DNA from 4 places in the Pseudohongiella acticola genome. Region 4 is predicted to be linked to each of the others. Evidence: predicted binding sites of a transcription regulator. Region 4 holds the regulator's gene; each other region holds the start of a gene.
The links. The regulator FliA, encoded in region 4, starts transcription of late flagellar genes. The targets are predictions, from matches to a motif close to CTAAAGTTTNNNNNNNNNNNGCCGNTAA.

Region 1 (7,617 bases), on a different contig from region 4:
GAGGGAATCACGGTGACATCAACCGAGCGCTGCAGGAACAGACCGTCTTCATCAGACTTGTCGACTGACGCATAGTACGTTGCCCGACTCTGCGACGATTGGTAATTCAGCGGCGAGCGGCGCACGGTGGTCGGGCCATCTTCGGTGGCATGCTCGATAATGAAGTTGTATTTCCAGCCATCGCCTGCGCTGAACTGGCTATGCAGACCGTCGGTCCAGCTGACATTCCAGCTGTTTGAGTTCATCCGGCTCATGGATTTGGCTGGCACGCCGACCAGTGCATTGCTGAACTGGAAGCGTCCTACCTTGTGATCCCAGTTGCCATAACGGGCACGCACATAGAGTTCGTCGATGGTCATATCACCTGGCTCGATGCTGGACGCCCCGGCCGGCAGCTCAGTGTAGAACTTCAGGTCGCCACTGAAATCGCTGTCATTGCCAGTGGCAGCAACACGGATTTTGGCACTGTATATCTCGGAGATATTCCATTGCATGCCGGCTCTGACACGCAGATTAAACTGACTGTCATCAGAGTTCAGACCATTACGGTCTTCGCGATCAAGACTGGCAAACCCGAAACGCAGGTCTCCGGAAAAATCGACATCCTGAGCAAATGCCGTACTGCTGAGCACAGGCAACAATGCCAGTCCCAGCCATGATTTATGAGTCACTAAAGTTCTCCCCTTAGCGTGATATTTTTGAACAGTATCGTAATTGTCACATGTCAAATTAAAGACAGTTACAAGACAACTGTGTGTCATTTTAGCAACAGCTACATGACATTAATGTGACAATCACTCAATCAGACAGGACAATCCGCGAATACCACAATAACCCGCAGGGTTTTTCGCGAGATACTGTTGATGATATTCCTCTGCGTAATAAAAATCGGCCAGTGGCGCAATTTCTGTAGTCACGATGCCGACACCTGCCGCATCCAGCCGTTTCTGTGCCTCTGCACGGCTGGCATCAGCCTGTATTTTTTGTTCGTCAGACACGGTGTAGATGGCAGAACGGTACTGCGTGCCACGATCGTTGCCCTGACGCATACCCTGAGTCGGATCATGGGAGGCCCAGAATGTTTTCAACAGCGCGGCAAACGACGTCACTGCCGGATCAAACACCACCCGAACCGCTTCGGTATGGCCAGTGGAACCACTGCAGACTTCTTCATAGGTCGGGTTCGGCGTAAACCCGCCGGCATACCCCACCGCCGTGCTGTAAACGCCCGGCAGCTTCCAGAATACCCGCTCCGCACCCCAGAAGCAGCCCAGCGCAAAAACCGCTTCCTGCAACCCTGCGGGCAATGGCTGTAACATATTGTTACCAGTGACGACGTGCTGGCCGCTTATCTGCATCGGAGAATCGCGCCCGCGCAGGGCACGATCCGCTGAAATCATTCTGTCTTTATCAAATAAACCCATTGCTTTCTCCTTCCTCCAACGGCTGATACGACTGCGTTGAAAACAGGCATTTCACCGCCACGCGTATACAAGAACCTGACTGACGCCTAGAATATCACACCAACGATTTCAGCTACTCATTTACACATAACCATCACCCCAGGATTTAGTAATGACTTCAGCTTTGATGGCCAACTATGGTCACCCGGAACTCCAGTTTGCCCGTGGCCAGGGCGTTTATCTGTACACGGCAGACGGCGAGCGCTATGTCGATTTCACCATGGGCATCGCCGTGAACTGCCTGGGCCATTGCCATCCTCACCTTATTGCAGCGCTCAAGCGCCAGGCAGATACGCTGTGGCACACGTCCAACCTGTTCAGCAATGTGCCCACGGAAACACTGGCAAAGCGCCTGGTTGAGCTGACCTTTGCTGATCGTGTGTTTTTTGCCAATTCCGGCACCGAAGCGGTGGAATGTGGTTTCAAGATGATGCGTCGTTACCATTACCATCATGGACGTAAGCAACGTGTGCGTATCATCTCCCTGACCCAGTCCTTTCACGGTCGCACACTGGCGCCGGTAGCTGCCTGCCTGAATCCCTTGCATACCGAAGGGTTCCTGGTCGGTGATGCCGGTTTTGATCAGGTACCGTTTGGCGATCTCGACGCCCTGCGCGCTGCCATCAGCGACAGCACCGCCGGCATCATCCTTGAGCCGGTGCAGGGCGAAGGCGGTATACGCGCGGTGTCGGTGGAATATTTGCAGGCTGTACGTCAGATTTGTGACGAACACGGCATTTTATTGATGTTCGACGAGGTACAATCAGGTATCGGACGGACCGGTTATCTGTTTGCTCACGAAGCGCTGGGAGTGGCCCCTGACCTGCTGGCCTCGGCCAAGGGATTGGGCGGCGGTTTCCCCATTGGTGCCTGCCTGTCCAGAGAACACGTGGCTGAAGTCATGACGGCCGGCACCCATGGCAGTACTTTTGGCGGCAATCCGCTGGCAACGTCAGTGGCAAATGCGGTACTGGACGTATTGACCGAGCCAGGCTTTCTGACCCAGGTGAACCAGCGTGCCGATCAGTTGCGGGCTGGCATAGATGCCCTCAGTGAACAGTACCCGGGCATTCTCGCCGGTCATACCGGACTCGGACTGATGGTGGGTCTGCGTTGCGCCGGCAGCAATGCTGATCTGCTGAAGGCGATGGCAACACACAAGCTGCTGGCGGTAAAAGCCGGCGGTAACTCAGTCCGGCTGCTACCGCCGCTGAATATCAGCGCTGCAGAGGTGGACGAGTCGCTGGCATTACTGGCATCTGCGTGTGCCGACCTTGCCAGTCTGTAACAGAATGTCATAAGCTATAACAATTACGTATAACACTCATAATAATAATACGCCGGATAGCCACACATCACGGTCGACTGTAGTTGGAAGATTATGCTGCCCACAAAAAATGTCACCCGGCTGGGAGAAGTCGCCCTGCGCCCTGCCGTCCCCGGCTCGTTGCAGCAGGTCGTGTCGCTTTGCACCGACCTGAGCTGGCAGGAAGATGACAAAGGCTTCTGTACACAAATTGACAGCCACAGCGACAAAACTACCTCAGTAGCGCAGCTGTTGTTCCAACGAAGACTCATTGATCTGGGCGACGCTGACAGTGTTGCCAGCGAAGACTGGCCCAGATACCTGGCCAGTGTTGGCGCACGGCAGCCCTACCGCCAGATCAAATGCCGCCTCAGTGGCGATGAGCGGAACGTTTACCTGCAGATCAGCGGCGTCCCCCAGTTTGATGACAATCAGGTGTTTCAGGGCTACGACTGTGTCGCCATCGACATGAGCCATGAACATCACAGTGAAGCCAGCCTGCTCCGCTTCCGCGCCGCCATGGACATGTCCATGGACATGATCTACCTGGTTGATCGGGACACCCTGACCTTCCTTGATGTCAATGACACCGCCGCTCGCGCCTATGGCTTCACCCGAGAAGAAGTGCTGGCCATGGGACCCTCGGAAGCGCTGGACCTTACACCAGAAGAACTGATTGAACGCTATGATCGCCTGATTACCCAGGGCGGCAGCAGTCGTATCGAACGCCGCGTCAAACTGAAAGACGACAAACCTGGCATTATCGAAGTCTACAGCCGCGCCACCTGCCTGAATGGCCGCTGGATCATCATTGGCGTCAGCCGCGACATCTCCGACCGCAAAATGGCCGAAACGCGTGCACTGCATCTGCAACACATCTTTTCCACGCTGAGCAATATCAACGGCGCCATCATTCGGGCAGAAACAGTTGCCACGCTGTATCAGGATATCTGCGCCGCTGCCGTCAATGAATCCCTGTTTGCCATGACCATGATTGTGACGCCTGATGCCGGTGGTGAACTCAACGGCGTTGCCATGATGGGCGATGAAACTTTCGAAGCGCAGCCGCTGCAGATCAGTGCCGACGCCGGCACGCCTCAGGGCCAGGGGCTGGTAGGCAGTGCACTGCGGGACGGCGTCGCCATGATCAGCAACGACTATATCAATGACCCGCGCTCCCTGCCCTGGCGTGACCTGCTTATAAATCAGGGGCTTAACAGTGCCGCCGCCATGCCGTTGTTCCAACGTAAACAGGTGGTCGCGGTGATGCTGTTTTACAGTCGCATCAAGGACGCCTTTGACAGTGAAACCCAGGCCGTGATGCAAAGCATGGCCGACAACATTTCATTTGCGCTGGATAATTTTGCCAGCGCAGAAGAACAGGCCCGCGCAGCCGCGTTGATTCAGGAAAGTGAAGCCCGCTTCCGCAGTCTGACCAACCTGACATCCGATTTTTACTGGGAACAGGATGCCAACCTGCGTTTTACCAAATATGAAGGCCGGGTTGTCGGCGAAGCCAACCAGCGCGCGGTGAAGACCATACTGGGCCGGCACCTGTGGGAAATGCCCGGCATAAAACCGGATTCGATGAACTGGCGGCAACTGCGCCGGCTTTTAAAAAAAGAACAGCCGTTTCGCGACTTTGAATTTTCATTCACCAATGAAGACAGCGTCCGTTACCATTTTACTCTGGCCGGCGAGCCCATCGTCGACAGCGCCGGTGCCTTTGCCGGATACCGTGGCATATCACGGGATATCACCGAGAAAAAGCGTATCGCTGACCGCATCAAACACCTCGCCACCCACGATACCCTGACTGGCCTTCCCAATCGGGTGATGTTCAGTGAATTGCTGCGCCAGTCCATCCGCACCGCCAATCGTTATAAAGATCAGCGTTTTGCCGTCATGTTTATTGACCTGGACCGATTCAAAGCTGTCAACGACACTTATGGCCACCACACCGGTGATCTGTTGCTGTCCGAGGTAGCGCAGCGGCTCCGCAAACCTCTGCGCGACAGTGACATCGTGGCACGGCTGGGCGGTGACGAGTTCGTCGTGCTGCTGCACAAGGTGTCGGACAAGCAGCAGGCCGGTCAGATTGCCGAAAACGTGTTAAAGATGTTTAAACAACCCATCGCACTGGCTGAGCGCGAGTTCGCCGTCAGCGGCAGCATTGGCATCAGCCTGTATGGCATTGATGCCAACGATGAAGAAAGCCTGATGAAACATGCGGATACGGCCATGTATGCGGCCAAGGAAGACGGTCGCAACAGTTACCGTATCTATTCCGCCGATCTGCATCAACATACCCAGGAACGTGCCGGTCTGGCACTGGAACTGAGGCATGCGCTTGAGCGAGGCGAGCTGGCATTGCACTATCAGGCCAAAGTGGCACTCGACAACGATGAGGTGGTGGGTGTCGAGGCACTGCTGCGCTGGCACCACCCCGAGCGGGGCGACATTTCGCCCGTGCAGTTTATCCCCATTGCCGAAGACAATGGTCTGATCATCCCGATTGGCGAATGGGTCATGGAAACTGCCTGTCAACAACTGGTGGCGTGGCAGGCACAGGGTCTGCCGCCGCTGGCACTGGCCGTTAATCTGTCGCCGCGCCAGTTTAACCACCCAGACCTGCACAAACACATCAGCGATGTACTGGCGCGCACGGACTTCGCCGCTAATTTGCTGGAGCTGGAGATCACCGAAAGTCTGGTCATGCAGAATCCGGAGCGTGCCATTGAACTGATGACCCAGATCAAGCGCATGGGAGTACGATTTGCCATCGATGATTTTGGCACTGGTTATTCTTCGCTGGGACAGCTGCGTCACTACCCCATCGATACGCTGAAAATTGACCGCGCGTTTATTCGCGACCTGGCCAGCAGCAAGGAAGACCAGGCCATCAGCAAAGCCATTATCTCCATGGGTAAAACTCTGGGTCTCACCGTTGTCGCCGAGGGCGTGGAAAACGCCCGCCAGCTGGCATTTCTACGTGACAATTATTGTGACCAGATCCAGGGCTTTTTCTACCACCGGCCCTGTTGCGCGGATGAATTTGTTAGCTGGTACCGGGCGACCGGATTTCCCGCAAACGTCATCAGTACCTGAACAAAACCGGGGTTCTGGACTTGGCGTTATTGCTTAAAAATTTACAGATCCTTCACTCAAGTTAAACTGGCCATCGCCGCTATTGTGTATGTATACCTGACACGCAAGAGATTCGGCCATGTCACAACGCATTAAGTTCTCCGCATCGGAAAAACTGGTTTCCACCACGGACCTCAAGAGTACGATCAAATACGCAAACCCGGAATTTATTGCCATCTCGGGCTTTACCGAGAAGGAACTGCTGGGTGCCACCCACAACGTCGTACGCCACCCGGATATGCCCAAAGACGCATTCAAGGCGTTGTGGGATACGATCCAGTCCGGGCGCCCGTGGATGGGCATGGTCAAGAACAAGTGCAAAAACGGCGATTACTATTGGGTCGACGCCTACATCACACCGGTGCTGGTTAACGGCAAAGTGACCGGCTATCAGTCGGTACGCTCGAGTCCGGATGAGAGCGATGTCGCCCATGCGGAGTCTTTGTACAAAAAGCTGCGATCAGGGGCGTCCGTGCGTATGCAGTCGCTGTTGTCGTGGCGACAATCGTTGCTCGCGATTCAGGCGGTCAGCGCCGCTGCCGTCATTGCCGCACTCAGCCTGTTATCGGGCCCCCTGGCTCTGGTTCTGGCACTGGTTGCTGCCGGTGCCGGTGTCGCCGGTTGCGCCATGCAGCTGGCGCAGATGAATCCGTTGCTGCAGCGCTGCGAAAGCATCAGTCAGGATAAACTGGCACGCGCCGTGTATACCGGCCATAAAAATGAACTGGGCAGCATTGAGCTGGCACTGAAATACCAGAACGCAAAGGCCAGCACCATTCTCAAACGCGTTGACGAATCTGCCACACGCCTGACAGCGCTGGCGAAACAGGCTACTGACTCCGTTGAAGTGACTGATCAGGCCATCAACCAGCAACAACACGAACTCACTTCGGTGTCATCCGCCGTCACCGAGATGTCCAGCGCGATTGTGGAAGTATCCAGTAATACCGCGCGCACCTCGACTGCTGCTGAAGAGGCCGACAATTCCGTCGAACAGGGTCACAAATCGATTCAGGAAAGCCTGTCAGCGACCACCCTGCTGGCTGAGAACATTGATGACATTACCCAGCTTATCAACGGCCTTGGGACCGACAGCAAGGCCATCGGCTCGGTCATTGAAGTGATCAACGCCATTGCCGAACAGACCAACCTGTTGGCCCTGAACGCAGCCATTGAGGCGGCCCGTGCCGGAGAACAGGGCCGTGGCTTTGCCGTGGTCGCCGACGAAGTGCGTACATTGGCCCAGCGTACGCAGAATTCCACGGTCGAGATCAAGGACATCATTTCACGCATCCAGAACAGCACCAACAGCTGTGTCGACAGCATCAGCGATGCCCAGAGTAAGGCACAGCAATGTGTCAGCTACAATCAGCAGGCTGGCCACTCCTACACCTCCATCAGCAAGGCGGTGTCCGATATCCGCAACATGGCCTTCCAGGTAGCCACCGCCGTCGAAGAACAAAGCGCTGTCGCCGAGGAAGTAAACCGCAACATCGTCAATATTCAGGGACAGTCTGAGAAGACCAGCGAGGCCTCCAAAGTCAATGCTGACAGCAGCACTCGACTGGCCAAGGATATTGCCGCCATGCGCGAGATAGTGAAGCAGTTCAGCGCATGAGGCGCTTGTAGAGCTTAGGATAACGGTTAGCACGAGCCTGGATAAAAATAGAGATTTGCATGCGGATGGCGACGGCGTCACCC
Region 2 (7,617 bases), 250 kb from region 4:
CAACTAATGGTGACCCAGCCTGGTGAAACGGTCGCCGAGGAAAACCGGGAGCCGGCACAGGCGCTGGTGGCGACATTAAAAACCGAGCATACTGACAGTGTGTATGCGCTTTACGGCGCGCTGTTTGGTGCCCGTCTCGCTGTTGAAGCAGACGATCTGGCCATGGCTGAAGAGCAGCTGCAGTGGTTGCTGGATAACACCCGCAGCGGGCTGTTTGGCAGCACTGATCCGACACTGATCAAGCTGGCACAGTTGCGACTGGGTCGCGTTTTGTTGGCCCAGGGCGAGGCTGACCGCGCGCTGACGGTTGTCAGTGGCGTTGAACCGTCGGCGCTGAATGCTGAGTTCGACGAATTGCGCGGTGATATCTACCTGGCACAAGGGCAGCGGGATCAGGCGCTGGCCGCTTACGAAGACGCACTGGCCGCGGCCACAGGTAATCCGATTCTGCAAATGAAACTCACTGAGCTGCAAGACAGCCTCTGACCGCGCAAGTCGCCGAGCATGTGAATATGAATTATGTTGTGAAAACTTTTGTATCTCTTGTGGTCGCCGGTACATTGGGCGCCTGCAGTATTTTCTCCAGCGACGAGTCCGAGCAACCGGCGGAGCTGGTCGATTTTGACGAAGAGTTTTCACTTAACCGTGACTGGAGTGTCAACGTTGGTGATGGTCAGGGGAGTCGTTACAACAGGCTGAAGCCGGTCATTGTTGGTGACACGCTATTTGCCGCCTCGGAAGATGGCGAGGTTTATGCCATAGACAAAGCGTCCGGGGACGTGTTGTGGCGCGAACGCACCGGCGAAATCATCACTGGTGGCGTTGGCGCAGGTGGCAACATGGTGTTGCTGGGGACTCGGGATGCCAGGGTGTTTGCCCTTGAGCAAAGCACTGGCGATTTTTTATGGGAAGCGTCGGTCAGTAGTGAAGTGCTGGCAGCACCTGCCAGTGATGGGCGTCTTGTGGCGGTACAGACCGTTGACGGTCGTCTGATTGCACTGGAGCCCTCTGATGGCCGACAGCGCTGGGTGTATGAAACCACGGTGCCGGCTCTTTCCCTGCGTGGTAACAGCCAGCCTGTTATTGTTGGCAACGTTGTTATTGCCGGATTCAGCAACGGCATGGTTGCCGGTGTCGATGCCAACAATGGTTTTCTGATGTGGGAAGAGCGCATCGCGGTGCCGCAGGGTCGTTATGACATCGAACGCATTATCGATATTGATGGCGACCCCGTGGTTGTTGGCAATGTTGTTTACATGGGCAGCTATCAGGGCAACCTGATGGGGCTGGACGTACAGAGTGGCCGCATCGTCTGGGGTATGCCAGGGTCGACCTATCAGGGGCTGGCATTGGGCCTGGGCAACATATACTGGGTTGACAGCTTCAGTCAGGTGCATGCCGTACAAAACAATACAGAGCGCACAGTCTGGCAAAACGATTCGCTACGATTGCGACGAGCAACGGCGCCGGCAACGTTCAACAATTTTGTTGCAGTCGCCGATTTTGAAGGTTATCTACACGTTCTGTCACAGATCGACGGCAGTTTTGTTGCTCGCACGCGTGTTGATCGCGATGGCGTGCGCGCCCCCGTTGTGGCTGAAGGTCGCAGCATCTATGTCTATGGCAACAGCGGCAGATTGTCAGCATACAGTCTGCCCTGATCACATCTGATTGACACTGCGCGGCGTGGTCGCCGCGTGAATTTTCTGGAATTTCTATGAAACCCGTACTGGCCCTCGTAGGGCGACCGAATGTGGGTAAATCCACCCTGTTTAACCGACTGACCCGTAGTCGTGACGCAATTGTCGCGGATTTCTCCGGGCTCACCCGTGACCGGCAGTATGGTGAAGGCAAAGGCGGTGACAAGCCTTACATCGTTATTGATACCGGCGGTCTGGAAGGTGGCGAAAAAGGCATCGATTTTGAAATGGCATCCCAGTCATTGCTGGCCATTGAAGAAGCCGATGTGGTTTTGTTGCTGGTAGACGGCAGAGCGGGTCTGAATCCGGGCGATACCCAGATTGTTGAACATTTGCGCAAACTGGGCAAGCCGGCACATCTGGTGGTCAACAAGGTTGATGGCATCGACGAAGAAGTCGCCATGGGTGACTTCTATGGTCTGGGGCTGGAACAGGTGTTTCCCATCACTGCGTCCCAGGGCCGTGGCGTCAAGAAACTGCTTGATTCTGTGCTGATCGGATTTCCTGAGCCGGTGCCAGAAGATGAACGCGCTGCCGAAGGCATTCGCATTGCCATTGCGGGTCGCCCAAATGTCGGTAAGTCGACCCTGGTCAATCGCATGTTGGGTGAAGATCGCGTGGTTGTCTTCGACGAAGGCGGCACTACCCGGGACAGCGTCTATATCCCTTTTGAACGTCATGGCAATCGTTATACCCTGATCGACACTGCCGGTATTCGCCGGCGTGGAAAAACCACGGAGACGGTGGAAAAATTCTCGGTGGTGAAATCATTGACTGCGATTCAGGATGCCAACGTTGTTATTCTGGTGGTGGATGCCCGTACGGGTATTGTCGAGCAGGACCTGCATTTGCTTGGGTATGTTGTTGACGCCGGTCGTGCACTGGTTATTGCCCTGAACAAATGGGACGGCATGGACACTGAGCAGAAGGAACGGATCAAGAGCGACATACGACGGCGTTTCGCCTTCGTCGATTTTGCCGCCATCCACTTTATTTCGGCCATGCATGGCACCGGTGTGGGTGACCTGTACAAATCCGTCCATATTGCTTACGACTCAGCGAAACGTGATCTGGGTACCAATATGTTGACCAAGACCCTGCAGGATGCAGTGCTGGATCATTCGCCACCGATGATCAATGGCCGACGCATTAAACTGCGCTACGCCCATGCCGGCGGTCAGAATCCACCGATTATCGTGATTCATGGCAAACAGACTGACAAATTACCTGATTCCTACAAGCGCTATCTGGAAAAAACCTTCAGGAAGGTGCTGAAACTTGAAGGTACGCCGGTCAAGATCGAGTTGCGCAGCGATGACAACCCCTATGTTAAACACGAGCAGGGGATGTCAGGGCGGCTGGTTGCTCAAAAACGGCGTATCACCAAGAACCGGAAGATCGCCCGATCGCGCGACGACTGAGCGTCACTTCCGCGCGACGCAATTATAGCTGACTGGCTGTCGAGCCATTGTCAGCTACGGCCGCGAATCAGGTAGTCAAGGCTGATCTTGCCGGGTCCGATGGCAAAAATGGCGAAATAGACCAGGAAGTACAGGGTTGCCAACTCACCGTTGTTGAGGGTCGGAAACCAGGCCGGGTGAGCCGTCAGATAAGCCATGACCATCAGGACCGCCGCGAACAGGGCTGCATATCGGGTAAACAGGCCAAGCAACAGCAAGGCCCCGCCGAATAACTCGATGGCGCCCGCAACCCATAACATATTCACGCCGACATCAATGCCGAAGAATCCCATACCGCCCAGAAATGGTTGTGCCTGGGTGCCGAACATCTTGGGCCAGCCATGGGTCATGAACATGGCGCTACCCAGAACACGCAGAAGCGTCCATGACAGCGTCTGAGTATTGTTACCAACGCTGTCCACACATCGGTTGACCGTACTGATTATTGACATGAAATCTCCTGGCGGTAGTTGTTTGGGGTATTAGGGCAATGGTGTCTGAGCATAGACTTAAAACAATGCTTGCGCTACCCTTCGGCTTTATCACACGCACCGAATTATCCGACTATGTCTGAACTGACGCGACGAGCGATCAATCCCCGTTTCGCACTGGGCACGCAAGAGCGCACTCTCGCCTGGCGTTTGCATATTGATGTGCCTTTGCTGGTCGGGGCGCTCATGGTTTGCTGTCTGGGATTGTTTGTGTTGTACAGTGCCAGTGGCGAAGACATGGACTCGGTCATACGGCAGGTGATTCGCCTGGGTATTGGTTTTACGGCCATGTTGATCATTGCTCAGATTCCACCGCGAACATTTCGCTATTGGGCACTGCCTGCGTTTGCTGTAGTCACGGTCTTGCTGGTGCTGGTGCTGTTTTTTGGCACCGTTGTCAATGGCGCACAACGCTGGCTGGCAATACCAGGGCTCGGGGTTTTTCAGCCATCTGAGTTGATGAAACTGTCTTTGCCGGTGATGGTCGCCTGGTATTTCAGCAAGGTGGTGCTGCCCCCGCGTTGGCATGACATCGTCATCAGTCTTATCATCGTTGGTGTTCCCAGTTTTCTGATTGCCAACCAGCCGGACCTGGGTACCTCCATCCTGGTTGGTATGTCTGGCCTGATCGTACTGTTCTTTGCCGGGTTGTCGTGGCGAATTCTGTCTGCCGCGGGTTTATTGACTGTTATCGCCATTCCACTGATGTACATGTTTGTGCTGGAACCCTATCAGCGTCGTCGGGTAGATACCCTGTTCAACCCTGAAGCGGACCCACTGGGTGCTGGCTGGAACATCATTCAGTCCACCATTGCCATGGGGTCGGGCGGGCTGATGGGCAAGGGCTGGCTCAATGGCACACAATCGCGTCTGGACTTCCTGCCGGAATCCTCGACGGATTTTATCCTGGCGGTCATTGGCGAAGAGTTTGGTTTGCTGGGCATTGTTGTGCTGCTGTCGCTTTATATTTTTATTGTCGGTCGCGGGTTGTTCATTAGCTGGCAGGCCAAAGAGACATTCAGTCGTCTTCTGGGTGTCAGTCTGTCGCTCACCTTCTGTATTTACGTCGTGGTCAATATGGGCATGGTGTCGGGCATCCTGCCGGTGGTCGGCGTGCCTTTGCCGTTGGTCAGTTATGGCGGTACCTCAGCTATCACATTGTTGACCGGCTTTGGTATTCTGATGTCAATTCATACGCATCGCCGGTTGTTGCCGCACTGAGCGGGTATTGGCAGGGGCAATTCCTGCTGCTAAAGGCTTTTTTTCCTGCCGCTAAAGGCTTTTTCGTTGCTGCCGTTAAAATATCCAATAAGACGTCTTAAGGCGCTTTGGGATATTGATTAGCCGTATCGGCAGTTCTGCGAACGGTCACCGGGAGGATCAAATAATAATGCAGAGAATGCAGAGCCAGCCAACTTCCATTGCCTCGAATTCATCCGTCACCCCGGACTCCCCCCTGATTCATCGACTGGCACCCGTAATGGTGCCCGCCATTCTTGTGTTATTGCTGGTGCTGGCAGTGTTGTTATTCATTACGAGTACGGGTGCTCTGCGCTGGACTGCTGTAATCACTGCGGTCGCTGGTATTGCTCTGTTCCTGTTGTGGCGGCAGACGTCTGTCGTCGCCGGTGTCACTGCTCTGGTGCGCGTATTGCGAGATGCCAATGATGCTCAGGGCGATCTCTCATCGATCATGCCGGAAGTGGGCGACCAGGCCGAGCGTGAGACTGCGCGCCTGTTTAATCAGTTTATGGAACGGCTGCGCGCAGCACTTGACGATCTGCGCCATCACACCATTCACGTCAGTCTGACGTCTGCCATGGGGCGGAAAATCGCTGAAGAAGCCAGTCGGGACGCAGGAAAGCAGGAAGACTTTTCCGAAATCATCTATCGCTCAAGCGAGGAAACGGCTACCGCCATCGACGAACTGTCGCGCTGGACCAATAATATTGCTGACGTCAATTCCAGTAATCTGTCGACCGCCCGTGGGGCCGTAGAGGAGCTGTTGCACGCCAATGGTCAGATCGCCAATGTGGGCGGCATGATGCAGCAGTTTCACGGCACGGTGGGGCAGCTGGAGACAACGTCAGAGAATATCCGCGGCATCCTGTCTACTGTGCAGGGTTTTGCTGCACAAACCAATATGCTTGCACTTAATGCCGCCATTGAAGCGGCTCGCGCCGGTGAGCAGGGACGTGGCTTTGCCGTGGTGGCTGATGAAGTCAGAGACCTGGCCGTCAAGGTGCGGGGTTCGGCGGATGAAATCGGCAATTTGCTGGAAGAAATGATTGGTGTGGTGTCAAAGACGTCCAGCGGTACGGAACAGATGATCAGGGAAACCGGTCAGGCCCGGGAATCAATAGACAAATCGGCTGGCGAATTCAAGCAGATGGTCAATGGGTTCGAATCGACGCATTCGGATCTGTTGCAGGTCAGTGCGGCCGCCGAACAGCTGTCTGTGAATAATCAGGATATTCGCAGTCGTAGCCATGAAATCCGGGAGCTGGGTAGCCGTATCCGGGTTGATATGGACAAGAACAACGAACAGACCCATGAGCTGCTGGAATCCACCGACAAAGCGTTGCACAAGCTATGTGAGTTCCGGATCGGCCGCGGCCCGCTGGAACAGGTGCTGGAGATTGTGGAGCAGCGCCGCGATCAACTTGAGCCGGCGATGGCTAAACTGCAGTCATCCGGTGTGGACATGTTCGACCGAAACCATCAGACCATTGCCGGCACCAATCCGGTCAAATTTGATGTCAGCTATGCACGTGCGTTTCAGCAGGGCTGTCAGCATCTGATTGATGCGTGGGCAAAAGAGGAAGACGGGGCGCTTTACTGCCTGCCACTCGATAGCAAAGGCTATGTTGCCGTGCATCGCAGTGAGTTATCGCAGGAACCCACGGGGGACCCGGCTGTTGATCTGGCTAAAAGTCGTCATATGCGGTTCTTCCAGAGCCGGGATATACCTTACATGGGCCGGTTCCGTTTGCAGAGTTACCTGCGGGATACCGGCGAGGTCATGTTCAACCTGTCGGTACCCGTGCATATTAACGGTCAGTATTGGGGGGGCCTGTTTATGGGGTTGCCAGCAACACGCCTGGGTATTTCCACGCCAGCCTAGTTGTCGGCGTCGTCTTCGCGTGCGCGATTGACCAGAGCGATCATGTCAACTGGATTCTGCGGGACAGGCGTCAGGCGACCATTAACAAATAGCGCAGGCGTTGAGCGGACGCCGGCACTGGTGCCGCCGCGCTGATCATTGCGTACCTTCTGCAGCAGGGTTTCGTCACGCATATCGGTATGGGCCTGGGCCACATCCAGGTCCAGTTGTTCAAGGTAGCCGTCAAACTCTTCTTCCACTTCGTTCAGGGACGCCCAATAAGTCTGGTTCAGGAAAAGCTGGTCATGCATTTCCCAGAATTTGCCCTGGCGTCCTGCGGCTTCGGCGTACAATGCCGCTGTCCAGGCAAAACGGTGGGTACTGGTAAGCGGGTAATGGCGGAATACCAGCTGCACATTGGGTGCGATTCGCGGCCAGGCCTGACTCATGACACGATGTTCAGTGGCACAGGCTGGGCATTGGAAATCCGCATACACCACCAGCGTTACCTCGTCGCCATTGCCTTTGACATGATCGAGGTCACTTATCTGGTCGGGCGGATAGACTTCCCCTTGGCCCATCAGGCCGTAGATGACACTGATGATCACCAGTGGTATCACGATAACCATCGCAAGTCGGCCCATGGTTTTGCGCAGCTTTGCCTGTTTTTCGGCCTGTTGTTGTTTTTGTTCGCGAATCAGACGTTGTTGCTCGCGCTTGTTCATGCCTTGATCTCCTTAACGGTGCTGACTATCTGGCCATTAGCCAGGGTGCTGATAATATCATCACCGGCGCTAAGCTGTGATGATGAGTTGATGAGTTTTCCTTCCGGGGTGCGGGTAATGCTGTAGCCGCGCTGCAGG
Region 3 (7,617 bases), on a different contig from region 4:
TTGATCCTGCCGATGGCCAGATGCCCGGTTACACCGACGAGTTCCTTGCGGAACGTGCGCGTGAGCGCGAGACTGGCCCTGACCAGTTTGACGGCCCTGAAGGACGCGGTGTCGGTGAACGTTGCCTGTTGTCCTTTGGCTCCAACTCCGGGCCACCCATGCTGCCGGTGATGTACAACAGTCACTACCAGATCGTGCAGTCCCCCGGATACGTGGTCATTGTCGTGGAAATGGTGCATGACGCGCGAATTATCAAGATTCAGGATGAGCATGACGCCAGCGCCGGCATCATGAACAAATGGATGGGCGACTCAATCGGGCGCTGGGAAGGCGACACACTGGTGGTTGAAACACGGCACTTCAATCCCTGGCAGAGTTTTCGCGGGGCATCGGAAAACCTGACCGTGACTGAACGCTTCCGCAAGGAATCCGACAGTAAAATCATCTACAGTTTTACCGTGGATGATCCCACGGTATTCGAGTCCAGCTTCACCGGCGAACTGGCGCTGACTGCCTACGATGACCCACTGTATGAATATGCCTGCCACGAAGGCAACTATGCCCTGGCCGGTACTCTGGCCGGCGCCCGACTGGCCGAGGAAGAGGCACGTCAGGCAGCACAGGACTGATAACCAGCCCTTTAGTGCGGATAGAAGACGCGCGCACAAAAAAGGCGGCCCCATTCACTGGGCCGCCTTTTTTTACAACGATACAGGGGGCGCTCGCCTCGCTAGACCTCGGCCTTGAACAGGGAAATGTGTTCCTCCGAATCAATCTGCTTGGCCAGCTCCAGCGCTGTTTTGGTGTCAAACTGACGCAATACCTTGCGTGACTCACGGTCTACCACAGTGACCGCAGGCTCGTTACTGAAGGGATCGATATCAAATACGATGTCTCGTTTGACGGTCTGCACATAACGATTGAGTTTGGTCACAGCCTGCTCAAGAATCTCTTCCGGCGACTCATCGGCGTCAACAGAGGGGCTACGCCCTGATGTGCTATTGCCTGGCGAGGCCGGGGTCTGGCTGAGGTTTTCCTGGTTGGCGTCACTGCCAGATTTGTGCTGATCTGAATTCTGTTTGCCAGAGCCCTTATTATTGGAACCCTGTTCGTCGGGTGTGTCGTCAGTATGCTCCGCACCCAGCTCGTTATCCACCGGCTGTACAGAATTGACCTTCTCCCTGGTCACAACCGCAGGCTGGAATCGGGTGATACTGATTTCACTCACAGCACGCCTCCCACACAAGCTCCCTGAACCCATAATCCGGGCAAAGGCCCGGACCACATTATGATTCGCCAGCGATTTAATAAAGCCCCTGAATAAAGCCACGACATCATTGTCATGATCTTATTCAGAGGCTCCAGAAAGCGGAAATCCGCCCGGCGTCTACCTTCTTATCGGTAGCAGCCGGGCGGACTTTAGCTTTTTGTTTTACTGGAGCAGTGACAGTACCTGCTGACCAGAGGCATTCGCCTGAGACAGGATGGAGATACCAGCCTGTTGCAGAACCTGTGAACGTGCCAGGTTAGCTGCTTCTGCCGCGAAGTCCGCATCACGGATTCGTGAGTTGGCTGCTGACAGGTTCTCAGAGTTGATCGCCAGGTTGGAGATCGTGGCTTCAAACCGGTTTTGCACCGCACCGAGGTCTGCTCGTGCGCTGTTTACCGAGTTCAAGGCATTGTCGATCGCCGACAGAGCTTCAACCGCGCCCTTCTGGGTAGAGATATCCACCTCATTCAGGAACTGACCAGCGACTGCGCCACCGAAATCACCTTTCTGGAAACCCAGAGCTGCCAGGTCATCATTGCCGTTGGTACCACCAGACAACTCGATGGTGCCTGCAGAGCTCAGCGTTACTGTAGAGTAAGTGGTTGAGGCAACTGCGTCTGCAGCAGCAAGGTCAACGGCACCCGAACCGAAGTCGGACTCCCCAACGCCACCCAGACCAAAGTTAGCAGCGCTTGCGCCGCCGTTGGTATTCATCGCCAACGACACGTTACGACCATCAGCAGCTGTCAGTGTAACGCTGGTACCGTTATCTTCAGCAACCACACCTGTCTGGCCAGTGGCCGCATTGATCTGGTTGACCGCGAAGGCACGGTTTGAGTCAGCATCTGCCTGAACTGTCAGGCCTACATCAACGCCATTCAGGTACAGTGTTGCTGTATTACCGGCAACACCCGATGTTGCTGCAGTCGAGCCAGCAGTTGTGGTTGCGTTAACAGTCGCCGTTACACCCGTAGACTCAGTCGAACGGTTGATGGCTGCCGCGATAGAGATACCTGACGCTTCTTTACTGCTTGATGCAGAGCCCGCGTAGGAAGACGTATCGTCGGTTGCCTTGGCTGCACCGATGTTGATGCTGTTGATCACCATGTCACCTGCCTGCAGGTTAGCGAAGCCGGCAGCACCAGCGTCAACACCCGAGTCAGAGCCAGCGACCAGGCCCAGTTCAGCAGCGGCATTGCCGCCGAGGTTGGCGATGGTGATGGAGCTGCTATCGCCAGTTGTGTTGGACGTGATCACCAGTTCGCCATCGTCGTTGATCGAAGCAGCCGCGCCTGTCAGCTGACCATTGATTTCGTTCAACAGGTCCGCTTCGCTGGCAACGTTGTTATCAACATTGATGCTCTGCACAGTACCGCCATTGACGTAGACATCAAAGGTAGCATTGGTTGGGTTGACCGCGACCACACCGGTATCGGTAGAACCTTCACCCAGTCCCAGTGCTGCAGCAGCATTCACGCTACCAGCATTGTCATTGAAAGTGATGGTATCACCGCCATTGGCATCTTCAGTAAATACCAGCTCGTTGTCGACGTTCAGTGTGGCTGTGAAGCCTGAACCAGCGATGGCGGTGTTGATATCAGCCAGCAACTGTGTATTACCGTCGCCCAGGTTGCCGCCGTTGTCGGCATCCAGGTAGCTGGAGTTCAGCGTAACCGTGTCTGTACCACCGTCAGTTGTTACGATATTGAAAGAAATATCCAGAGCCGCAGTACCCGAATCTGTCGCATTCTGCAGGCCCAGAATGGCACCACCGGCGACACTGCCTTGCGCGTTGCTGACAGTGGCCAGACTGGTCGCGCCAGTGGTGGCGGAGGTGATCACCAGGTTGCCATCGCCGTCCAGAGACGAAGTAGCCACCGCGCCACCAAAATCTGCGTTGATTTCAGCATCAATCGCAGCCAGCAAGGCTGCACTGTTAGCAATGTTGCTGTTCAGGTTGATGGTCTGGGTACCCAGACCATCGATTTCCAGGTCGAATGAGCCGGTTGCCGTGTCAGCGGTGCCCGCATCGGTGTCGTTAGCAGCGGTAAAACCAAACACTGTATCAGCATCAGTCGAAGCAAAACCAGCCGTGAAAATAACGGTTTCTTCAGCGGCTGTATCCTGGGTAAAGGTCAGCTTGGTACCATCGGTCAGCGATGCAGTAAAGCCGGAACCGGCGATCTGGCCATTGATATCAGCCAGCAGCGCGGTATTACCGGACCCTACACCAAGGCCTACCGTGGCATCCGTATAGTTTTGATCGATTGTGACATCGTAGTTAGCGCCATCGACCACACTCAAGGTGAAGGCGACATCGTTAGCGCCGGAGAAGTCTGTACCGGTTGCGGATATATCCACCGTACCGGCAATCTCGGCCGCAACACCATTATTGGTAAAGTCATTGGCAAAAACTGCCAGATCAACACCGGTTGTTGCCGTGGCTGCTGCAGCAGAGGCTACCGAGAAGTCAGTACCGGTTGCGCTCAACTGCACACCACCGTTCAGTGTTGCCAGCTCAGCCTGAACACCAGAGCTGTAGTCAAAGGCCACGTTGGCCGTGCTGGTACCTTCAACCGCACCCGCTTCAGCCGCTGTGCCGGGGCCGGCAACCTGTGCAGTAGAGCTGACGTTGGCAACGCCTGCGTTGTAAGTGCCTGATGCCAGGCCCGCTGCAGCTGTGTTGCTGCCGCTGATGGCAATTTTGTTGGTGCCACTGTCGGCAACCAGAGTGACGCCACCCGTGTAAGTGCCGGATGCGGCCAGACCTGTTGATGCAGCAGTCAAGGCGCCGCTGGTGCTCAGGTCGAGCTCGATGTTTCGGCCATCTTCTGCCACCAGACTTACGCCCAGTGCGCTGTCGCCGGTGTCAATCGCGGTAACACCAGTCAGTGTAGACTGAGCATTAATCGCAGTGACCACAGCAGAACGTGAAGAATCGGCATCAGTTGTTGTTTCGATGCTGATTTCAGTGCCGTTGATAGAGATGCTGCCTGCAAGTGCGGCAGCCGTCATTTCACTACCAGCGGCAACGTTTTCGTCTACCAGTGCGGTTACGCCAGAATCAGCAGAGACGCGATTAATCGCGGCTGCTTTGGAGATTGCACTGGCACTTGCATTGCTGGTTGAAGAGCTATCGTCAGAGGCGCGTGAGGCACCTACTGCAATACCATTGATGACCAGGTCGCCACCACTCAGCGCAGAGCTGGTAGAGGTAGAGCTGATACCGGATTTGTCGGAAACGCCCAGCGTATCTGCTGTCAGTTTGCCGATGGAAACACTGATAGACTCACCTGCGTTCGCGCCCACCTGGAAAGACGTGCTCAGCGAGCCGTCCAGCAGGTTAACACCGTTGAAGTTGGCGCCTTCAGAGACACGCGTCACTTCTTCGATCAGCAGCTGTGCTTCAGCGTTCAGCGCGTCACGGTCAGCAGAACTGTTAGTACCGTTAGATGCCTGCAGTGCCAGTTCACGAATACGCTGCAGTGATTCAGTCATGGAACCCAGTGAACCTTCTGCAGTTTGTGCCAGAGACACACCATCACCTGCGTTACGGATCGCTACGTTCAGACCTTTGATTTGTGATTCGAAACGCGTGGAGATCGCCAAACCGGCCGCATCGTCCTTCGCGCTATTGATTCGCAGACCTGAAGACAGTCTTTCCAGTGCCTGGTTAGTACCAGCCTGTGAACTGTTCAGATTACGCTGCGCGTTCAGTGAAGCAATGTTGGTATTTATGACTTGAGCCATGCTTAGTTACTCCTGAGTTTACTTATTAAACCGAGCCGCATCTGGAGAGTCTTGAATGTGCTCAACCTTATGCGTTATCACGTTTAACGACACAGAAAAACAAAGCTTTAGGCGTGGGGGGGATTTTTTTCGCAGCTCGGCAGAAAATAAATTTCTTTAGAACTTTTTTTGCTTAACGGTTATAGTGATTTACGCTGGAAACTTACCAGGAGCATCACTCATGTCACCACCGGATCAGCCTCATGATCAGAATCAGGAGCGCGCCAGACAAGTCGCTGCATGGCAGGAAATCATGTCTCATTCCGATCAGTTACTGCAACGCGCCAAACGCCAGGACTGGGAAAAACTGGATTACCTGCACGAAAGCCGCGAACAACTGCTTGATCAGTTTTTTCGCGAAGCACTGGTGGAAGACCTGATCCCCATTGTTCAGCGAGACATCAAAATCATTCGCGAACAGGACCGCACTATTGTGGCGATGGTCAAAGAAAACCGTGATCAACTGGGTGCCGAATCAAAGCGCCTGCAGCTGATGAAAAATCGCGTCAAGGAATACCTATCGGCCGATAAATAGTTTCTTTAGGGGAAAACAGGATTTTTTTTAAAGACAGCTAATCAACGTCAGAAGTAATTAAACAGCGACAGCTTACTGACCTTACTGAAACTGGCCTGTGCTGCTTCCAGCACAAAGGTCTCCTGAGTCAACTGACTTATCGCTTTGGCAAAATCAAGGTCTTCCAGTTCCGACAAAGCGGTATCAATCACCAGATCAAAATCATCATTGCTGGATTTTGCGGACTCAACCTGATTCAGGCGCGCACCGACAGCAGCCCGGGTATCCAGCAACTTGCCCTGAGCGCCATCCAGATTGGTGATGGTGCGGGCCAGCGCCTGATCCCGGGTCTGACGATCGGCGGTTGAATTACCGGTCTGCTGCAGCACCTGAATATAGTCTTCGATACCGGCAAGCAGTCCTTTACGGTTATCGGACTCCACCATAAAGGTGTCACCTGGAGCGGGTTGTCCCTGAATACGAACCGACAACCCGTTAAACTCAATATTATTGCCGGAAACGTATCGAATATTTTCGCTGATTACGCGCCCATCGGAAACCTGCCGGATGCTGAAATTGACACCGGGTGGTGACACATCATTTTCCGAATTGAATTCAATCACGGCACTTTCCGGGTAAAAGTTTTCAAACTGTTCACGATTGCGAATGGCAGCGCCGTCGATTTTGGCGGGCGGCACCGCGGTGTTGCTGTCGCTGGCGCTTGCTTTGAAGCCCGCCTCCACGCCGGGAATATTCATGAACACTTCATAACCAGAATCATTGGCCGCAACTGAAGTAACCGGGCCCACCTGAATAAACCGCTGACCTTCATCACCCTGATAGGCATAACGACCATCGGCGCCTTTTTCAAAAGGCTGGGTTTTACCCTGATACCCGGAAAACAGATACTCACCGCTGGCGTCGCGGCTGTTCATCAACTGCGCCATGCCATCAACCAGAGACTGCAACTCTACCGCAATAAAATTACGTTGATCCTTGTTGAGGGCGGCATTGCCCGACTGGGTAATCAGCTCCTGCGCTTTTTGTATCTGATCACTGATGCCGGCGATCGCAGTCTCTTCACGCTGCAGACGATTGTTCAACGTAGACAGACTATTGTTGAACTGGTTGGTATTGGCTTTTTCCTGTTTGAGCTGCAGGATACGCGCAGCCGCGATCGGATCATCCGCCGGGGACAAAACTTTCTTGCCAGTCGACAGCTGTTCCTGAGTACGATTGGCCGCTTTTTGCACGTCCAGCATGGCATTAAGGCCGCGGTTGTAAATCTGGCTGGTTGATAATCTGACAGTCATTTAGAGATCACCTCGGCAATTACATATTAAGCAGGGTATCGAAAAGATCCCGTGCCAACCCGATCAGACGTGCAGATGCATTGTAGTGCTGTTCCAGTTGAATCAGTCGCGCGGCTTCCTCCTCCAGGTTGACGCCAGACACCGACTGCATGGCATCCATGGATTGTCGCAACATGGACTCGCTGGCACTTTGATTGACACGCGCCTGGCTGGTCAGTATGCCCAGTTTCTCCGCCAGCTGACCGTATGCTTCCTGATAGGTCAGATTACCTTCAGACAACACCGATTTGCTGCCCAGTGCCAGCATGGCAGCACCATTACGACTGTCCGCCGAACCATTCTTGTTATAGCTGACAGTAAATGTATCACCCGCCTTGGGCTGTCCATCCGGGCCGCTGCCGCTGGTCATGCTGATCTGTATGCCCAGAAAGTTCTTCTGTGCCGTGGGCGAGGCACCAAACAGTCCAGTACTGATATCAGAGCTCAATTCGGTATTGGCCGCCAGTTGCACGTCCATTTTGCCGCCCACGGTAAAGTCCACTGCCGGATCTGCCGGCAATGGTGCCGTGATCAGATCAGCCCCGTCTCCCACCGTCAGCGAGCCACCGCCATCGACACTGAAGTTCAGGTCGATACCGGTGTTGGCAAACACGCTGAGTTTAACGCCATCACTTTTTGCAGTAATGCCCAGTGCAGCGAGGTCCGGATTACCGTTGATACGGTCGCGCAGA
Region 4 (7,617 bases):
GGCCATAGGCATGATGCAGCACGGCCTGGACTTCAGCACTGCCACCGAACGCTACGCCCTGCTGACTATTGGTGATGGTCTGGTCGCGCAGATCCCGGCACTGGTGTTGTCAACGGCAGCGGCGATCATGGTGACCCGCAACAATAACTCGGAAATGATGGGCTCGCAGGTCATCAGTCAGATGTTCGCTACGCCACGCTCACTGGGTATCGCGGGCATGGTCCTGTTCGTTATGGGCATCGTGCCTGGTATGCCGCATCTGGCGTTCCTGTCGCTGGCATTTGCAGCAGTGGCTGGCTCAGTGACCATCTACATGCGCCAACAGAAGCAGGCCACTGAAGTCGACGAGGCCGCCATTGCTGATCAATCCGCCAAAGAAGTTAAAGCCACAACCGAGCAGCAGGAACTGGGCTGGAACGATGTCATGCCGGTTGACGTTGTTGGGCTTGAAGTTGGCTACCGACTGATTCCGCTGGTAGACAAAGATCAGGGCGGACAATTGCTGGCCCGTATCAAGGGTATACGCAAAAAGCTGTCACAGGAGCTTGGGTTTCTTGTGCCCTCTGTCCACATTCGCGACAACCTTGATCTGCAACCTAATGAATACCGCATTAATTTGATGGGGGTCAATATCGGTGGCGCGGAAATACATCCTGAGCGTGAAATGGCCATCAACCCGGGCCAGGTCTACGGTAAAGCCCAGGGTATAGCTACCAAGGATCCTGCATTCGGGCTGGAGGCCCTGTGGATCGAGCCACCCCAACGTGATCAGGTGCAGTCGCTTGGTTATACCGTGGTAGATGCCAGTACGGTTGTTGCCACTCATATGAACACGCTGTTGCACAAACACGCGCATGAATTGCTGGGACATGATGAGGTTCACGAGCTGTTGGGAATTCTTGCCAAGTCGTCGAAGAAACTGGCGGAAGAGTTACCCAATCAACTCAATGGCAATGTGCTTCGCAAGGTTCTACAGAACCTGTTGCAGGAGGGCATCCCCGTCAAAGATATGCGCAGTATCGGCGAAGCATTGGCGTCTGTCGCTGGCAGGAGTCAAGATCCCGTCACTTTGACCGCCGCGGTGCGTGTGGCGTTGGCACGCGTAATCGTTCAGGGCATCTACGGTAACAAGGCTGAGCTGCCTGTTATCACCCTTGATCCAACTCTGGAACAGATATTGCTTAAAGCAGTACAGCAAAGCGCTCAGCAACAAGACGGTGGTTACATCGACGATAGCGTGGTTATCGAGCCCGGCATTGCCGAGCGTTTGCAGCAGTCGCTGATGCAGGCGGCACAACGGCAGGAAATTGCCGGCAATCCGGCAGTGTTGTTAGTAGGAGCGCCACTGCGACCTCTGCTGAGCCGGTTTGTCAGGTTCACTCTGTCAGGTGTGAAAGTGCTGTCATACCAGGAAGTACCGGACAACAAACAAATTACGATTGTCGCCACGATTGGTCAGTGAAGATCGTGGTTCGAAACTACCGTAAAAACGAGATGTGAGGAGCAACAATGCAGCTTAAAAAGATCCTGGCCAAAGATATGCGGCAAGCACTTCTTCAAGTGCGCGAGGAACTGGGCGAAGATGCTGCCATTTTGTCGACGCGCAGTCTGGCAACAGGCGGAGTTGAGGTCATCGCGACCCTGAGTCCAGCGCCGGTAGTAAAAAAGCCGACAGAAGCGGCAGCTGTGCCTCCACCTTCGGTCAGCAAGGCTGAGATGGGCGCCATGCGCAGCGAGCTGCACAGTATACGTACATTGCTCCAGCAGCGTCTCAACGGGCTGGCCTGGGAGCAATTTAGCAGCCAGTCGCCACTGCAGGCGGTGATCTGGGAACGGTTATCGGCGATGGGTGTGCCGGGTTTTCTGAGCCGGCAGTTGCTGACTGCAATCAAACCGGGGAAAACGCTGGATCAAGTCTGGAAACAGGTATTGGGAAGCCTGGTCAAGGCGCTGCCAGTGTTAGGTCATGATCCGATTGAGCAGGGCGGTGTGTTTGCCTTTTTGGGGCCAACCGGCGCCGGCAAGACGACGACCATCGCTAAACTGGCGACCCGGTATGTTTTGCAACACGGTCCGCAGGATGTTGCGCTCGTTACCACTGACAGTTTTCGCCTGGCGGCGCATGAACAATTGCGGACACTGGGACGAATCCTGGGCGTGAGTGTGCGGATAGTAGACAACCAGCATTCCCTGGACGATACGCTGGAAAGCCTGGGCCATAAACAGCTGGTTCTGGTTGATACTGCCGGCCTCCCGTCTCATCATCCGGAGCAGCAACGACAACTGACACTACTGCGTGATCAGCCACAGGTACAAAAATGGGTTGTCCTGCCGGCGACAAGCCAGGCCCAGGTTTTACGGGCTGCATGGAAAACCTGTTCGACGGCAGATGTTTCTGCGTGTATTCTCACTCATCTGGATGAGGCATGTGTGCTTGGCGATGCGCTCGCGCTGACCATCGAACGCGATCTGCCCGTGGTTTATGAAACCTTTGGACAGTCGATTCCCGATGATATTGCGTTGGCACAGGCTTCGGCGCTGGTAAAACGCGCTGTTGCCCTGGGCAGAAGACAAGCGGCCGTGCCTGTTGAGAAAGAGCGGCTAATGACCGAATATGGCAGTCAGTCACCAGCCGAACTGCGTGTCGCAGGGCTGAACTAACGGGCTGACGGTCTGGCCGACGGTAACCAGTTGGGGAGAAAACAGGGAATGCATCCCATTCAAGTGCTTGCAGTGACCGGTGGTAAAGGTGGCGTAGGCAAAACAAGTATTTCAGTAAACCTCAGCCTGGCGCTGGCACAGCTGGACAAGCGCGTCGTTCTAATGGATGCTGATCTCGGTCTGGCCAATGTCGATATTCTATTGGGTATCAAGGCCCAACGTACCATTGCTGATGTCCTTTCTGGCGAATGTTCACTGCGTGACATCATGGTTCCGTCACACGGAATTAACGTCATACCGGCGTCCTCTGGTGTGCAGTCACTGGTCACCATGGGCCCTAATCAACACGCTGGTATAGTTAACGCGTTCAGTGAACTGGCGGACGAACTGGATGTCCTGGTGATCGATACGGCCGCAGGTATCTCTGACTCTGTCGTCAGTTTTGTCAGAGCTGCGCAGGAAGTGCTAGTCGTTGTCTGTGATGAGCCGTCGTCAATGACAGACGCTTATGCCCTGATTAAATTATTACACCGGGACTGCCATTTGCAGGACTTCAGAATCGTTGCCAATATGACCCGCTCTGAAGGCGAGGGGCGCAACATGTTCAATCGATTTGCAGGCGTTGCGGGTCGGTTTCTGGATGTGAATCTGCGCTATGCGGGTGATATACCGTTTGATGAAACGCTTCGCAAGGCAGTTCAGCGACAGCGCCCGACGCTGGACTCCTATCCGGGCAGTAAAGCTGCCGGCGCTTATCGTCGACTGGCAAAGGAGGTCAGTCAGTGGCCGGTGAGAACGCAGGCGACCGGTCAGATGGAGTTTTTTGTCGAGCGACTCGTTCAGGGGATGTCCTGATAAGGACTCAACGGGATTGTTTATGACAGGATCTACAGGCGCCTCAGTCTATCAGGACGTGCAATCCGGAAGCATGAATGAGCTGGTTACGCAGCATGCTCCTCTGGTGAAACGTATTGCGCATCATTTGCTTATGCGAATGCCGTCCAGTGTGCAACTTGATGATCTGATTCAATCAGGCATGATTGGCCTGCTGGAAGCTGCCCGCAAGTATGATATGTCCAAGGGTGCCAGTTTTGAAACCTATGCCGGCATTCGCATACGTGGCGCCATGCTGGATGAGATTCGTCGTGGTGACTGGGCCCCACGTTCAGTGCACCGCAAGTCACGCGAGGTGGCAGCGGCCGTCAAATCGGTAGAGATGCGCACTGGCAGTGACGCCAAAGACACCGAAGTAGCCGAAGAATTGGGCATTGACCTGGAAACCTACTACTCGATCCTGCAGGATGCTTCCGGCAGCCGGCTGTTCAGCTTTGATGATCTGACAGAAGGCGGGGACGACTCCGCGCTTGAAGCTGCGTCGGGCGAAATATCAGGCCCGGCAGATGAAATTCAGGACGAGGACTTTCGGGCGCATCTGGCGAAAGCGATTGAAGGCCTGCCAGAGCGTGAAAAGCTCGTACTGGCACTTTATTACGATGAAGAACTCAATCTGAAAGAGATTGGTGAGGTTCTGGGCGTCAGCGAATCCCGTATCAGCCAGATACACAGCCAGGCGGCACTCCGTCTGCGCGCGCGCCTTCAGGAATGGCGCTAAGCTACCTGATATCCCACACCACAAGCGCTTCGCGCTGAGCTATAATGCTCGCCATCTGAATTTATTTCCTTATTAGTGCTAAATTTTTTTAACTTTCAAGCGATAACCTGCTAGGGAGATACCTCGCCGGTGGCGTGTATCCCCGGGTTGAGCACACGACGTGGAGGCGGTTTTGGACAAGAACATGAAAATACTCATTGTTGATGATTTCTCAACAATGCGTCGGATTATCAAGAATCTGTTACGGGACCTGGGGTTCACCAATACCGCTGAGGCAGATGACGGTAGCTCCGCGTTGCCAATGCTGGAGAACGGGCAGTTTGATTTCCTTATCACCGACTGGAACATGCCGGGCATGACCGGTATCGATTTGCTAAAGGCCTGCCGAGCCAGCGAAAAGCTGAAAACCCTGCCTATACTGATGGTGACGGCTGAGGCGAAGAGAGATCAGATTATCGCAGCGGCCCAGGCAGGTGTGAATGGCTATGTGGTGAAACCTTTTACGGCAGCGGCGCTGCAGGAAAAGATTGAGAAAATCTTTGAGCGCATCGACGCCAACAATTAAGGGAAGCCAAATGTCAGATTCAAAGAAAAATACATTGGCAAAAGCGGGCAAAGTCCCGTCGGATTCCGAAATTTCAGAGCTGGCTGCAGCCGGCGCTAAAAGCTTCATGGATGCCATGGTTGAGCGAAAACAGCAGCTGTTGGAAGCGCTGCAACGGGACGACATGGCGGCAGTGGCCGATTATATCCATCAGATAAACCACGCTCGAGATGAAACGCTTTATGTTGAAGTGGGCCGACTGACCCGGGCCTTGCACAATGCCCTGAAGGATTTTCATCTGGAAATTGGTTTGCATGGCAGTGCTGAGGTCAAACACGAGCTGTCGGAAATGGCGGATGCTCGCAGTCGATTGAACTATGTTATTGCCATGACAGAAGATGCTGCCAATCAGACCATGGACCGTGTCGACGAAGCTGCGCCCATGGTGCAAAAGCTCGTTGATGACAGTGCCGACCTTCATAAAGACTGGATTGCCTTCCAGGCTGAAGGCGCGACACAGAAAGACGCTTCGGCAGCGTTGTTTGAGCGTGTTGGTGAGCTTCTGCAGCGTATCAGCGACGACGGACAGGGAATACATACCCGACTCACCGATATTTTGATGGCGCAAGGTTATCAGGACCTTAGTGGCCAGGTAATCAAGCGGGTAATCGAGCTGGTCAGTGACGTAGAACAGAATCTGGTTCGGCTGGTCAAACTTGCCAGTAATGTTGAAGAGGTTGCCGGTATCAAGCCGGCCAGCAGTGACCAGAAGGCTGAGCGGGACGAGAGTCAACGCATTCGTGCTGAAGGGCCGCAAATCAATCAGCAGAATAATCAGGACGTGGTTTCAGGCCAGGATGATGTCGACGATTTGTTATCCAGTCTTGGATTTTGACTCACGCAACAGCCAGAGGCTGATGATGGTGAATCGCAGGAGAGCAGCAACATGAGTTTTTTTGATGACGAAGAGATTCTGGAAGATTTCCTGGTCGAGGCCGGTGAAATTCTGGAACAGCTCTCTGAGCAACTTGTGCAGCTGGAAAAACAACCGGAAGACAAAGATCTGCTGAACGCGATCTTCCGCGGCTTTCACACAGTCAAAGGCGGCGCAGGTTTCCTGCAGCTAACGCCAATGGTCGACTGTTGCCACGTCACTGAGAACCTGTTTGATAACCTGCGTAATGGTAAGCGCCAGGTGACCTCGGAATTGATGGATATTGTGTTGCAGGCGCTTGATTGTGTGAACAACATGTTCGCCCAGATCAAAGAGCGGGTGCCGCCGGAACCGGCAAGCGACGAATTGCTGGAAGCGTTGCAAATGCTGGCAAATGGTGATGACCTTGAGCCTGCAGCAGCGAGCCCGGATGCGTCAGTTGTTGCTCAGGTGACGGCGCCACAGGATGCGAAGCTTTCCGCTGAAGCCAGTGCCGGTGATGACATGACTGACGAGGAATTCGATCAGTTACTGGCAGCACTGGACTCGGCGGACTTTGAAGCGGAAGCGGAAAACCGTGCCAGCGAATCGACGACAGCTCCGGACCAGGGTGCCGGCGGCGATGAAATTAGCGACGACGAGTTCGAAGCACTGCTCGACCAGTTGCAGGGAGCGCCGAATGCGTCTGCGGCTGGTAAAGAGCCCTCAGCGGATAAAGAGCCCTCAGCTCAGAAAGAGCCGTCAGCCAAGAAAGAGCCCTCAGCGGATAAAGCACCCTCAGCGGATAAAGCGCCCTCAGCCGACGCCAGCAACCCCAATAACGACGAAATCACCGATGACGAGTTTGAAGCTCTGCTCGATCAACTCCATGGTGGAAAATCCTCCGACACCGCCCCGGAGCCCGCGTCGACACCTGAACCTGTTCAGCCAGCAGCACAACCCAAGCCCACTCTGAAAGCGGTACCCACCACAGGCAGCAAGCCGGCAACAAAGCCCGAGACCAAGACGCCCGCGGCCGATCAGGCTCCTGCGGCTGAAACCACAGTGCGCGTTGATACGCGTCGTCTGGATGACATCATGAATATGGTCGGCGAACTGGTTCTGGTTCGAAACCGGCTGGTTCGAATCGGATCAACAGCTGCGGACGAAATGTTGTCGAAAGCGGTTGCCAACCTGGACCTGGTGACGGCTGACTTGCAAAGCTCGGTCATGAAGACCCGTATGCAGCCAATCAAGAAGGTGTTTGGTCGCTTCCCCCGGGTGGTAAGAGACCTGGCGCGTAGTTTGAAAAAAGAAGTTACACTGGAACTGCACGGCGAAGACACCGACCTCGACAAGAATCTGGTAGAGGCGCTTGCCGACCCGTTGGTCCACCTGGTCAGAAACGCCGTCGATCATGGTATCGAATTGCCGGACAAGCGAGCAGCGGGAGGTAAACCCCGACAAGGTACAATTTTGTTGGCGGCAGAACAGGAAGGTGATCATATCCTGTTGACCATCAGTGATGATGGTAATGGCATGGATCCCGATGTGTTGCGCGGCAAGGCCGTGGAAAAAGGCATTATGGACAAAGATGCCGCTGACCGGCTCAGCAACAGCGAGTGTTTTGATCTGATATTTGCACCTGGTTTTTCTACCAAGACCGAAGTCTCGGATGTCTCCGGCCGGGGTGTTGGTATGGACGTGGTGAAAACCAAAATCACACAACTGAATGGCTCCGTGTTTATCGACTCCAAGCCAGGCGAAGGCACGCGCATCGAAATCAAGGTGCCCTTGACGCTGGCGATAATGCCGACATTGATGATTCTGGTCGGCGAACAGGCCTTTGCTTTGCCGCTGGCCAGTGTCAGCGAAATATTCAACCTC

Region 1: a site for FliA is predicted at 5,933-5,960, ahead of PHACT_RS12255 (methyl-accepting chemotaxis protein). Genes of this name have one in related genera too.
Region 2: a site for FliA is predicted at 4,924-4,951, ahead of PHACT_RS02885 (methyl-accepting chemotaxis protein). Genes of this name have one in related genera too.
Region 3: a site for FliA is predicted at 5,104-5,131, ahead of PHACT_RS16645 (flagellin N-terminal helical domain-containing protein). Genes of this name have one in related genera too.

What each region holds. Positions count from the first base shown of each region.
Region 1 covers NZ_MASR01000002.1:4,334-11,950, forward strand. The annotation lists gene PHACT_RS12235 (hypothetical protein) at 1-671, opposite strand, end outside; gene msrA (peptide-methionine (S)-S-oxide reductase MsrA) at 795-1,424, opposite strand; gene PHACT_RS12245 (aspartate aminotransferase family protein) at 1,576-2,751, shown strand; gene PHACT_RS12250 (bifunctional diguanylate cyclase/phosphodiesterase) at 2,845-5,877, shown strand; gene PHACT_RS12255 (methyl-accepting chemotaxis protein) at 5,996-7,534, shown strand.
Region 2 covers NZ_MASR01000001.1:650,196-657,812, reverse strand. The annotation lists gene PHACT_RS02910 (YfgM family protein) at 1-486, shown strand, start outside; gene bamB (outer membrane protein assembly factor BamB) at 525-1,661, shown strand; gene der (ribosome biogenesis GTPase Der) at 1,718-3,121, shown strand; gene PHACT_RS02895 (DoxX family protein) at 3,172-3,612, opposite strand; gene rodA (rod shape-determining protein RodA) at 3,727-4,872, shown strand; gene PHACT_RS02885 (methyl-accepting chemotaxis protein) at 5,042-6,775, shown strand; gene PHACT_RS02880 (DsbA family protein) at 6,772-7,479, opposite strand; gene xseA (exodeoxyribonuclease VII large subunit) at 7,476-7,617, opposite strand, start outside.
Region 3 covers NZ_MASR01000002.1:254,848-262,464, forward strand. The annotation lists gene PHACT_RS13490 (hypothetical protein) at 1-629, shown strand, start outside; gene PHACT_RS13495 (flagellar protein FlaG) at 731-1,228, opposite strand; gene PHACT_RS16645 (flagellin N-terminal helical domain-containing protein) at 1,433-5,020, opposite strand; gene PHACT_RS13505 (hypothetical protein) at 5,241-5,594, shown strand; gene flgL (flagellar hook-associated protein FlgL) at 5,642-6,886, opposite strand; gene flgK (flagellar hook-associated protein FlgK) at 6,906-7,617, opposite strand, start outside.
Region 4 covers NZ_MASR01000001.1:399,804-407,420, reverse strand. The annotation lists gene flhA (flagellar biosynthesis protein FlhA) at 1-1,462, shown strand, start outside; gene flhF (flagellar biosynthesis protein FlhF) at 1,510-2,661, shown strand; gene PHACT_RS01825 (MinD/ParA family protein) at 2,710-3,516, shown strand; gene PHACT_RS01820 (RNA polymerase sigma factor FliA) at 3,539-4,273, shown strand; gene PHACT_RS01815 (chemotaxis response regulator CheY) at 4,458-4,838, shown strand; gene PHACT_RS01810 (protein phosphatase CheZ) at 4,849-5,712, shown strand; gene PHACT_RS01805 (chemotaxis protein CheA) at 5,764-7,617, shown strand, end outside.